3 regions of the Streptomyces sp. NPDC048255 genome follow, and region 1 is predicted to be linked to each of the others. Evidence: riboswitches for the same ligand, from Rfam matches in the RefSeq annotation. Region 1 holds a riboswitch; each other region holds the start of a gene.
The links. A riboswitch is a leader RNA that binds a small molecule or an ion and turns the genes downstream of it on or off. The one in region 1 is predicted to bind cobalamin.
Positions count from the first base shown of each region.

Region 2: another riboswitch for cobalamin. It lies ahead of metE (5-methyltetrahydropteroyltriglutamate--homocysteine S-methyltransferase); the one in region 1 lies ahead of AB0D94_RS01780 (CbtB-domain containing protein).
Region 3: another riboswitch for cobalamin. It lies ahead of AB0D94_RS15765 (ribonucleoside-diphosphate reductase subunit alpha); the one in region 1 lies ahead of AB0D94_RS01780 (CbtB-domain containing protein).

Region 1 is NZ_JBEZMA010000001.1:376,216-379,480, forward strand. It holds gene AB0D94_RS01765 (hypothetical protein) at 1-236, opposite strand, end outside; gene AB0D94_RS01770 (hypothetical protein) at 427-672, opposite strand; gene AB0D94_RS01775 (CbtA family protein) at 694-1,479, opposite strand; gene AB0D94_RS01780 (CbtB-domain containing protein) at 1,508-1,720, opposite strand; cobalamin riboswitch at 1,759-1,900, opposite strand; gene AB0D94_RS01785 (histidine phosphatase family protein) at 1,912-2,349, shown strand; gene pucL (factor-independent urate hydroxylase) at 2,384-3,265, opposite strand, start outside.
Region 2 is NZ_JBEZMA010000010.1:73,041-76,305, forward strand. It holds gene metE (5-methyltetrahydropteroyltriglutamate--homocysteine S-methyltransferase) at 1-1,708, opposite strand, end outside; cobalamin riboswitch at 1,901-2,054, opposite strand; gene AB0D94_RS11500 (3-hydroxybutyryl-CoA dehydrogenase) at 2,252-3,136, opposite strand; gene aceB (malate synthase A) at 3,133-3,265, opposite strand, start outside.
Region 3 is NZ_JBEZMA010000016.1:65,961-69,225, forward strand. It holds gene AB0D94_RS15765 (ribonucleoside-diphosphate reductase subunit alpha) at 1-2,064, opposite strand, end outside; cobalamin riboswitch at 2,201-2,360, opposite strand; gene AB0D94_RS15770 (GNAT family N-acetyltransferase) at 2,377-2,880, opposite strand; gene AB0D94_RS15775 (Uma2 family endonuclease) at 2,959-3,265, shown strand, end outside.

The DNA of each region.
Region 1 (3,265 bases):
GCATGTTTCACGTGAAACACCGGCAGCGGCCTGCGCTGTACGCCCGGCAGCCCGCGCGCGGGGGGCCGTACGGCGGCCCGTGCTTCGGGATCGGCGGCCGGATCGGACTGTCCCTCGGTGGGTTCCGCGGGCGCTGAGGAGCTCGTACGGGGCTCGGCGGCCGTCGCGCCCGCCGGGCCGGCGCCGAACACGCACAGCAGGACGACGCAGGCCACGGTCAGGGCCTGGGTCAGCACCCTCCATGCCCTCCGTGTCGTCCGCACGCGTCGTGTCCCGCTCATGCGAGGGGTGTGCCCCGACACGCCGGGACGTTCCCCGAAGTGCCCGCAGAAGGGTCCGACCGGGGGACGAAGACACCCCCGCACGGCAGACATCGCGTGGTGCGGGACGCGGGTACGCCCGCCGGCCGGGCGCCGTGACCGGGGCTCAGACCACCACGAGGGTCGCCGCCGCCGCGCCCATCAGCGCGGCGGCGAGGTGGATGGCCGGGTGTCCGTAGTCACCGAACCAGAGGTGGCGGGCCAGCCCTCCGAGAGCGGCGAGGGCGGTGATGAGGCCCAGCTGCGCGAGGAGGGTGACGGCGGTGAAAGGGGCCAGGAGCAGCAGGAGGGAGTTCAGCCAGAACGGGGCCGCGCCCGTCCAGCCCCGCCACCGCCAGATCGCCGTCGGCATGTGCTACCGGCCCCTTCATCGTCAACTTGTGGGCTGCACAGCCTCCTTGGGTGCGGAGGCGGGCACAAGGGCGCGTTCGGCTAGATAACCGAAGGCCAGGCCGAAAGTCGCCCACAGTGCGGTCTGGATGGCCAGGGAGGCGAGGCGGAAGTCCCAGATCAGCGCGGCCGGGAAGCCCGCCGGGACCTCGTTGACCCCGGGGAGCAGGGCGTAGGAGATGCCGACCGCGGCCACGAAGCCCACGCCGGCGACGGTGCTCGCGTTCCAGTTGCCCAGGCGCGGCGCGAGGCGCCGTCCCAGGATGAGGGCGCCCGCGGCCAGCAGTGCGCTCAGGGCGATCATCAGGAGGTAGAGGGTGGTCCGCCGGGCGGCCGTCTCGGGGTCTCCGACGGCCGGCGGGTTGGCCGGGTACTTGAGGAACGGCACCAGGGTCACGGCGACGAACAGGCCCCCGGTGACCAGCGCGGCCGTGGCCCGCGGGCCGAAGCGGCCGATGCGGCCCAGGGCGTAGCAGTAGACGAGCGCGCCGATGCCGCCGAGCGCGACCCCGTAGAGCAGGACGCCGGTGCCGAGGCCGGCGGTGGCCTGGAGGGCCCGGCTGACCGGGGCCTCCTCGCCGTGGCCGTGGTCGTGGCCGGCCGCGGCCTCCTCGATGGCGATCGCCGCGTCCACCTTGGACTCTCCGAGGAGGTACGCGACGAGGAAGGCGACCAGGCCGGCCAGCAGCCCGGCCAGCATGCCCCGCACGAGCAGGGTGCGGGGGGAGACGGTACGTGGGGAGGTGGTGCTCGGAGCGGAGGAAGTCATGCTGCGGTTCCCTTGCACGAGTGGGGGATCAGTGGCAGGGGAAGCCGAGCAGGTGGCGGCCGTCGTGCAGCCATTCGTGGACGGTCTCGCCCTCGAAGAGCGCGGTGGCGCCCTGCTCCACGCCGACGAAGTACAGCAGGACGAGGGTGAGGACGGAGACGAAGACCGCCCAGGGAGCAAGCGCGGAGAGCGAGAGGGGTGCGACGGCGACAGGCGTCGTGGGCACGGCGGAGTGGGCCATGACAGGTACCTCCAGAGGGAACACGCGTCCCGGTCAGTGGTGCTCGCGACGACGGTGGCGGGTCTGACTTGCCTCCCCCTTCCGGGAGGGTTCACAGTGGCGCGACCGTGCCGGATTCTCACCGGTGCTTCCGCCGTACCGTCGTCATTCAGTTGTGTCACCCGCGACCGTACCGAGCTTACGCTCCCTTTATGAAGCCCTCTTCGGTACGAATTCACCTCGTCACCCCGGAGTTCGACGCCGCCATGCGGCGCCACCGCTTCGGGGCCGGCGGGCCCTACGCCCTGGACACCGGGCAGTGGGCGGGGCGGACCCTGGACGAGGTGGCCGCCGAGGATCCGGCCGCGGTGCACCGCTGGCTGACGGATCCCGCGTACGCCCCGCCCGGCGGGGAGTCCGTCGAGGCGCTCGTCGCCCGTGCCGGGAGCTGGCTGGACGGTCTGGAGCCCGGCACCCACCGGGTCACCGCCGAGCAGGCCTTCGTCCGGGCGGCCGTGGTGCACGCGCTGGAACTGCCGCCGCAGACGTTCTGGCGGCTGGACGCACGACCCCGCACGCTCACTGAACTCAGCGGGCGGGCGGGGCGGTGGAACCTCCGGCTGGGGAACGAGGTCCCCGCGGAGGGTTAGACGAGGAGGCGGGCGACGGAGCGCGCGCGGAGGCTCAGGCCACGATCCAGTCGGAGGTGGCGATCACCGGCTGCACGCCGTCGCGGTGGATGGTGCCCTCGATCAGGCCGTACATCCGGTCCGCCGCGAAGTACACCTCGTTGTCGTTCTTGAGGCCGAAGGGCTCCAGGTCGACGAGGAAGTGGTGCTTGTTGGGGAGGTTGAGGCGCACCTCGTTGACCTTGGGGCAGTTGTCGAGCACCCGCTCGGCCATCTGGTTCAGGGTCTGCTGGAGCGAGTACGAGTACGTCTCCGCGAAGGCTTCCAGCATGTGCTTGCGGACCTTCCGGTACGACCCGTCCCAGTCGTACGCGGCGTCGTCGGCCGCCAGTGCCGAATGGGCCCAGCGCGCGGTCACCTTGGTCGCCAGGATGCGGTCGTACGCCTCCTGGAGGGTCGTGTACTTGTCCTTGATGTAGCCGTGGAACTCGGAGTTGGTCGAGTTCATCACCGTCAGGTCCTTCAGGCCCGAGATGACCTGGAGCCCGGTGGTCTCGCTGTAGGTGATCTGCGCGGTGCGCACCTCCTGGCCCTTGCGGACGAAGGAGTGCTGCTCCTTGCGCGTCGGGACCGGGATGCGGTCCCACACGTACTCCTCGATGCGGATCTGCGCCTCGCGGATCGGCTGCTGGGAGGAGACGAAGTGCTTGGCGAGCAGGATGCCGAAGGCCTCGGGGGACTCGATGCCGTGTTCCTTGCCGAAGGCGTACACCGTGTTCTTGGTGGTGTCGGTCGGCAGGCAGTTGCCGTTGTCGCCGCTCAGGTGGACGTCGCGGAACTCGCCGCGGAGCGCGACGGAGACGTTGAGGTCGCGGATCTCGTGCCAGGAACCGTCGTTGCCCTTGCGGGTGACCTTGACGATTCGGTTCTCGGCCTT
Region 2 (3,265 bases), on a different contig from region 1:
GGCCGGTCAGCATGCCCTTGACCGGCTTGGCGGTCTGCTCCTGGGCGTACGCCGTCCAGCGCACGGTCATCGGCTCGGGGCGGGAGATGTCCCCGGCGAGGACCGGCGGGCGGACGTAGCGGGTGCCGTAGGACTGGACCCAGCCGTGCTGGGTGGCGAGGTAGCCGGTGAGCTGTTCGGCGAAGTACTGGACCATGTCGTTGCGTTCGGGCTCGCCGTGCACGAGGACGTCGACACCGGTCTGCTCCTGGAAGGCGATGACCTCGCGGATCTCGGTCTTGATGCGCTCCTCGTACCCGGCGGTGTCGATGCGGCCTGCGCGTAGGTCTGCACGGGCCACCCGCAGTTCGTCCGTCTGCGGGAAGGAGCCGATGGTGGTGGTGGGCAGCAGCGGCAGGCGCAGGTGGGCGCGCTGGGCGGCGGAACGCTCGGTGTAGGGCCGGGAGCGGCGGCCGTCGGCCTCGGTGATCGCGGCGGTGCGGGCCCGTACGGCCGGGTCGTGGGTGATCGGGGAGGTGGCGCGGGAGGCGAGGTCCGCCTGGTTGGCGGCGAGTTCGGCGGCGATCGCCCCGGTGCCCTGGGCCAGGCCGCGGGCCAGGGTGGTGATCTCGGTGGTCTTCTGGCGGGCGAAGGCGAGCCAGCGGCGGATCTGCGGGTCGATGTCCCGTTCGGCGGTGGCGTCCAGCGGGACGTGCAGGAGGGAGCAGGAGGCGGCGACGTCGACGCGGTCGGCGAGGCCGAGGAGGGTGCCGAGGGTGGTCAGGGACTTCTGGTGGTCGTTGATCCAGATGTTGCGGCCGTTGACCACGCCCGCGACCAGGCGCTTGCCCGGCAGTCCGCCGACCGCCGCGAGGTCGCGGAGGTTGGCGGCCGCGGCGTCGGTGAAGTCGAGGGCGAGGCCTTCCACGGGTGCCTTCGCCAGGACGGGCAAGGCCTCGCCGAGCCGGTCGAAGTAGGAGGCGACCAGCAGCCTGGGCCGGTCGGTGAGGCCGCCGAGGTCGCGGTAGGCCCGGGCGGCGGCGCCCAGTTCGGCCGGGGTGCGGTCCTGTACGAGGGCGGGCTCGTCGAGCTGGACCCAGTCGGCGCCGGCGGCGCGCAGCTCGGCGAGCACCTGTGCGTAGACGGGCAGCAGCCGGTCGAGCAGGGTCAGCGGGACGAAGTCCTCGGCGACGCCGGGGGCGGGCTTGGCGAGCAGCAGGTAGGTGACCGGTCCGACCAGGACGGGGCGGGGTGTGTGGCCGAGGGCGAGGGCTTCCTTCAGTTCGGCGACCTGCCGGGCGGAGTCGGCCGTGAAGGCGGTGTCGGGGCCCAGTTCGGGGACGAGGTAGTGGTAGTTCGTGTCGAACCACTTGGTCATCTCCAGCGGCGCGACGTCCTGGGTGCCGCGTGCCATCGCGAAGTAGCCGTCCAGGGCGTCCGTTTCGACGGCGGCGCGGTGCCGGGCGGGAATCGCGCCGACCATGACGGTGGTGTCCAGGACGTGGTCGTAGTACGAGAAGTCCCCGGTGGGCAGTTCGTGGAGGCCGGCGTCGGCGAGCTGCTTCCAGTTGGCGCGGCGCAGGTCGCGGGCGGTGTCCTGGAGGGCTTCGGCGGTGACGCGGCCCTTCCAGTAGCCCTCGACGGCCTTCTTCAGTTCGCGGTTCTGTCCCTGGCGGGGGTAGCCGTACACAGTGGCCTGTACTGCCGCGGCTGCGGACTCGGTGGTCACGGAACTCTCCTTCGCGAGCGTGTCTCCATGGACCCGGTGACGGGCCGAGGGTGCGAAGGGGTGCCGGAACGGGCCGACCTCCGGGGTCGCGCGGTAAGGACTGCGCGACGGAGATCCGCCCGAGGTGCACGCCGACCCGCCCACGAGGTCACCGGGAAACCGCGCGCGTTCGTTCGCGCGCGGGCAACGGGCAGGTCTTCGGACTCGCGGGCGCGCCTGCCGGTCTCCCGGCGGGCTCCTACTGGCCGTCGCTTCCCAGGACCGGTTCCGGTCCCAGTGCGTATGACGGCGGTCGTTCCCGCTCACCGCTGCGGGGCAGTCCCGGATTCCCACCGGGTTCCCTCTTGCGACGCTTCCCGCCTGGCGGACGGGGGCGAACCAGCTGCGTGGGCCACACTAGGTCGGCCCGCCGGGGAATGAACACCGCGGTCCACATATCGGACGGTGAAATGAGACGCGGCGTGGGTGCGGCGACACCACTCGCCGCACCCACGCCGTGCCGCGTCTCCGGCGCACCCTCCGCCCGGAGACGTGCCGGGCCCCTCAGCCCCGGCCGTACGTGTGGAACCCGCGGCCGCTCTTGCGGCCCAGCAGCCCTGCCTGCACCATCCGCTGGAGCAGCGGGGGCGGGGCGTACAGAGGTTCCTTGAACTCCTCGTACAGCGATTCGGCGATCGCCGCGACGGTGTCCAGGCCGATCAGGTCGGCGAGTTTGAGCGGACCCATCGGGTGGGCGCAGCCCAGTTCCATCCCGGCGTCGACGTCGGCCGGGCCGGCGAATCCCGATTCGGCCATGCGGATGGCCGAGAGGAGGTAGGGCACCAGCAGCGCGTTGACGACGAAGCCGGCCCGGTCCTGGGAGCGGACCGTGGTCTTGCCCAGGGCGTCACGGGCGAAGGCTTCGACGGCGGCGAGCGTGTCCGCGGAGGTGTGCAGGGAGGAGACGACCTCCACCAGCGGCAGGACGGGGACCGGGTTGAAGAAGTGCAGGCCCACCACCCGGTCGGCGCGGCCGGTGGCCATGGCGAGCCGCATGACCGGGATGGCGGAGGTGTTGGTGGCGAGGATCGCCTCCGGATCCTCCACGGTCTTGTCGAGGCGGGTGAAGACCTCGGTCTTCGCCTCGGGGTCCTCGGTGACGGCCTCGATGACCAGCTGCCGGTCGGCGAGGTCCTCCAGGTCGCCGGTGAAGACGAGCCGCGTCAGCGCGTCCTCGGCGGAGAGCCGGTCGAGCTTGCCCCGCTGGACGGCGCGTTCCAGGGAGACCGCGACCCGCTCCCGGGCGGCCCGGGCGGCGGTGGCGTCCGCCTCGGCGACGACCGTGTCGAGTCCGGCGCGGGCGCAGACCTCTGCGATGCCCGCGCCCATCTGGCCGCCGCCGACGACCCCGACGCGCTGGATGCGGGCCGGCCGCGCGGGGGCGCTCACGCGTTCACCCGCACGGCGGCGCGGCGGACGAGGTGGCGCGTGTAGGCCTCGGGGGTGAAGAAGGCGGGCAGTTGGGCGGCCAGCGCGGTGTCCGTGAAGACCTCCCGGGCCTCGGTGACCAGGGCGCCC
Region 3 (3,265 bases), on a different contig from region 1:
CTCGCGGACCTCGGCCGGGATCCAGCCGAAGCCCTGGACCGAGCCGCTGGACTCGCGCAGCGCCTCGCGGGTCTGGGCGTCCCACACGCCGAGCTGCTTCAGCTCCTCCACCAGGTAGCCGTTGACCTGGAGGAACTCACCGCTGAGCGTCTCGCGCTTGAAGAGGTTGGAGACCTGCGGCTCGATGCACTCGTACACGCCCGCGATCGAGGCGATCGTCGCCGTCGGGGCGATGGCCAGCAGCAGGGAGTTGCGCATGCCGGTCTTCGCGACCCGGGCGCGCAGCGCGTCCCAGCGCTCCGGCCAGTTCAGCTCGACGTCGTAGTGGTCCGGGTGCAGGACGCCGCGGGCGGTGCGGGTCTGCTCCCAGGCCGGGAGCGGGCCGCTGCGCTCGGCGAGGTCGCAGGAGGCCTCGTACGCGGCCAGCATGATGCGCTCGGAGAGCTTGGCGGACAGGGCCTTCGCCTCGGGGGAGTCGAAGGGCAGCTTCAGCTTGAAGAAGACGTCCTGGAGGCCCATCGCGCCCAGGCCCACCGGGCGCCAGCGGGCGTTGGAGCGGCCTGCCTGCTCGGTCGGGTAGAAGTTGATGTCCACCACGCGGTCGAGGAAGGTCACCGCGGTGCGGACGGTCTCGTCGATCCGCTCCCAGTCGATCCCGCCGTCGACCACGAACGCGCCGAGGTTGACCGAGCCGAGGTTGCAGACGGCCGTCTCGCCGTCGTTGGTGACCTCGATGATCTCGGTGCACAGGTTCGACGAGTGGACGACGGTGCCCGGCTCGGCGGTCTGGTTCGCCGTGCGGTTGGAGGCGTCCTTGAAGGTCATCCAGCCCTGGCCGGTCTGCGCGAGGGTGCGCATCATCCGGCCGTACAGGTCGCGGGCGGGCATGGTCTTGCGGGCCAGGCCGGCCGCCTCGGCCTTGCGGTAGGCGGCGTCGAACTCATCGCCCCACAGGTCGACGAGCTCGGGCACGTCGGCCGGGGAGAACAGCGACCAGTCGGCGTCGGCGTTCACGCGGCGCATGAACTCGTCCGGCACCCAGTGGGCGAGGTTCAGGTTGTGCGTACGGCGCTGGTCCTCACCGGTGTTGTCGCGCAGCTCCAGGAACTCCTCGATGTCCGCGTGCCAGGTCTCCAGGTAGACGGCGGCGGCACCCTTGCGGCGGCCGCCCTGGTTCACGGCGGCGACGGAGGCGTCGAGGGTCTTCAGGAACGGCACGATGCCGTTGGAGTGGCCGTTGGTGCCGCGGATCAGCGAACCGCGGGCGCGGATGCGGGAGTACGACAGGCCGATGCCGCCGGCGTGCTTGGAGAGGCGGGCGACCTGGTGGTAGCGGTCGTAGATCGAGTCGAGCTCGTCCAGCGGGGAGTCCAGCAGGTAGCAGGAGGACATCTGCGGGTGCCGGGTGCCGGAGTTGAAGAGCGTGGGGGAGGACGGCAGGTAGTCGAGGCGGCTCATCAGCCGGTACAGCGAGGCCACTTCCTCGACGGCCTGGACGCTCTCGTCCGCGGCGAGGCCGCAGGCCACGCGCAGCATGAAGTACTGCGGGGTCTCGATGACCTGACGGGTGATGGGGTGGCGCAGCAGGTAGCGGCTGTGCAGGGTGCGCAGGCCGAAGAAGCCGAAGCGGTCGTCGGCGCCCTCGGCGAGGGTGTGCTCGACCAGCGCGTCCAGGCGGGGGGCGTGGGTCTTCACGAACTCGGCCGTGCGGTCGGCGATGAGCCCCTCGCGGTGGCCGACGGCGACGGAGGCGGAGAAGGACGTGGAGCCCTGGCCCGCGGCCTCGTCACGGACGGCCAGCGTCAGCAGCCGGGCGGCGAGCCGGGAGTAGGCCGGGTCCTCGGAGATCAGACCGGCGGCGGCCTCGGTGGCGAGCCCGCGCAGCTCGGCATCGTCGGCGGCGGAGCTGCGGCCGCGCAGCGCGGAGGCCGCGACCCGGCCGGGGTCGGTGTCGGGGAGGTCCGCCGTCAGCTCGGTGAGGGTACGCAGCAGCGTGGCCCCCGGGCCCTCGGTGTTGTCGCCAGAAATGGACTCGGCGCGCGGTGCGGAAGGCGCGATGGTCACGGCGGGAGCTCTCCCTCGCTCGGCCGGCCGTCGGCGGGGCGCGAGCGGGCGCATGCGGGCGTGGCAGAAACGCGTACACCGCATGGCGTCCACCAGCCCAACCGCGAGGCCCGGACGTGTCGGCACCCGGTTCGGTCGAGCCGGGCGCGCTGTCGGCAGGTCCTCGGACTTGCATGTGCACCAATGGGTGTACTTCATACCGTTGCGGGACAGTTCCGGATTCGCACCGGATTCCCCTGCGGCGACAGCAGGCATGAGCATACATGTGGGGGCGGACCGTTGCGGTAGCCCCCACATCTTGTGTCGGCGTGGCTACAGGCTGAGGCGGTAGGTGAGCAGTGTCAGGCCCGGGACGGGTGCCCAGTCCCGCTCGGGAGTCCGTACGAATCCCAGCCGCTCGTACAGCCGCCGGGCGCTGATCATGCCGCTCTGGGTGGAGAGCACCAGGTGCGTGACGCCCTCCAGCTCCCCCGCGCGGGCCACGCAGGCGCGCACCAGCGCCTCGCCCGCGCCGCGCCCGCGCGCCGCGCGGGAGACGGCCAGCATCCGGAACTCGGCCTCGCCGGGCCCGGCGATGTCGGCCAGCGGGCTCCCGGGCGGGGCGAAGGTCACACCGCCGAGCACGCGTTCCCCGTCCTCCTCGTCGACGGCGACGAGCACCTCCCCGTCGGCGGCGCGGGCGGCGACATCGCGCAGCACGTCCGCGTAGAACGCCTCGTCGGCCCCGAGGAGCCCGTCGCCCAGGTAGGCCCGCGCGGTGATCTCGCCCAGCTGTTCGTACTCGGTGGGCAGTGCGGCCCTGATGACGATGTCCATGCGGTCGAGTGTGCAGGACGGCTGTCGGTGCCCGGCGCTATCGTCGGAGGCAGCACCGTCGAGGAAGGCGAGCGAGGCGTGACCGTGATGACCGACCGGCCCCACATGACCATCGAAGAGTTCGAGCACCTGGCCCGCATAGCGGCCCGCGAGGGGGAAGGGCTGCGACTGGAATTCATCGGTGGGGTGCTGAGGAGCAAGGCCATGCCAGACGGGGACCACGGGCGGATCATTCTGTGGCTGACGCGGATCTGCATGCAGCACCACCCGGAGTTCTGGCTGCACCCAGGGCAGGGGATCAAGGCGGAAGGGTACCGGGAGGGCCGCGCCATTCCGGACGGGGTTCTGGCGCACGAGGACGCGTTCGTGGGGCAGGGCGACTGGG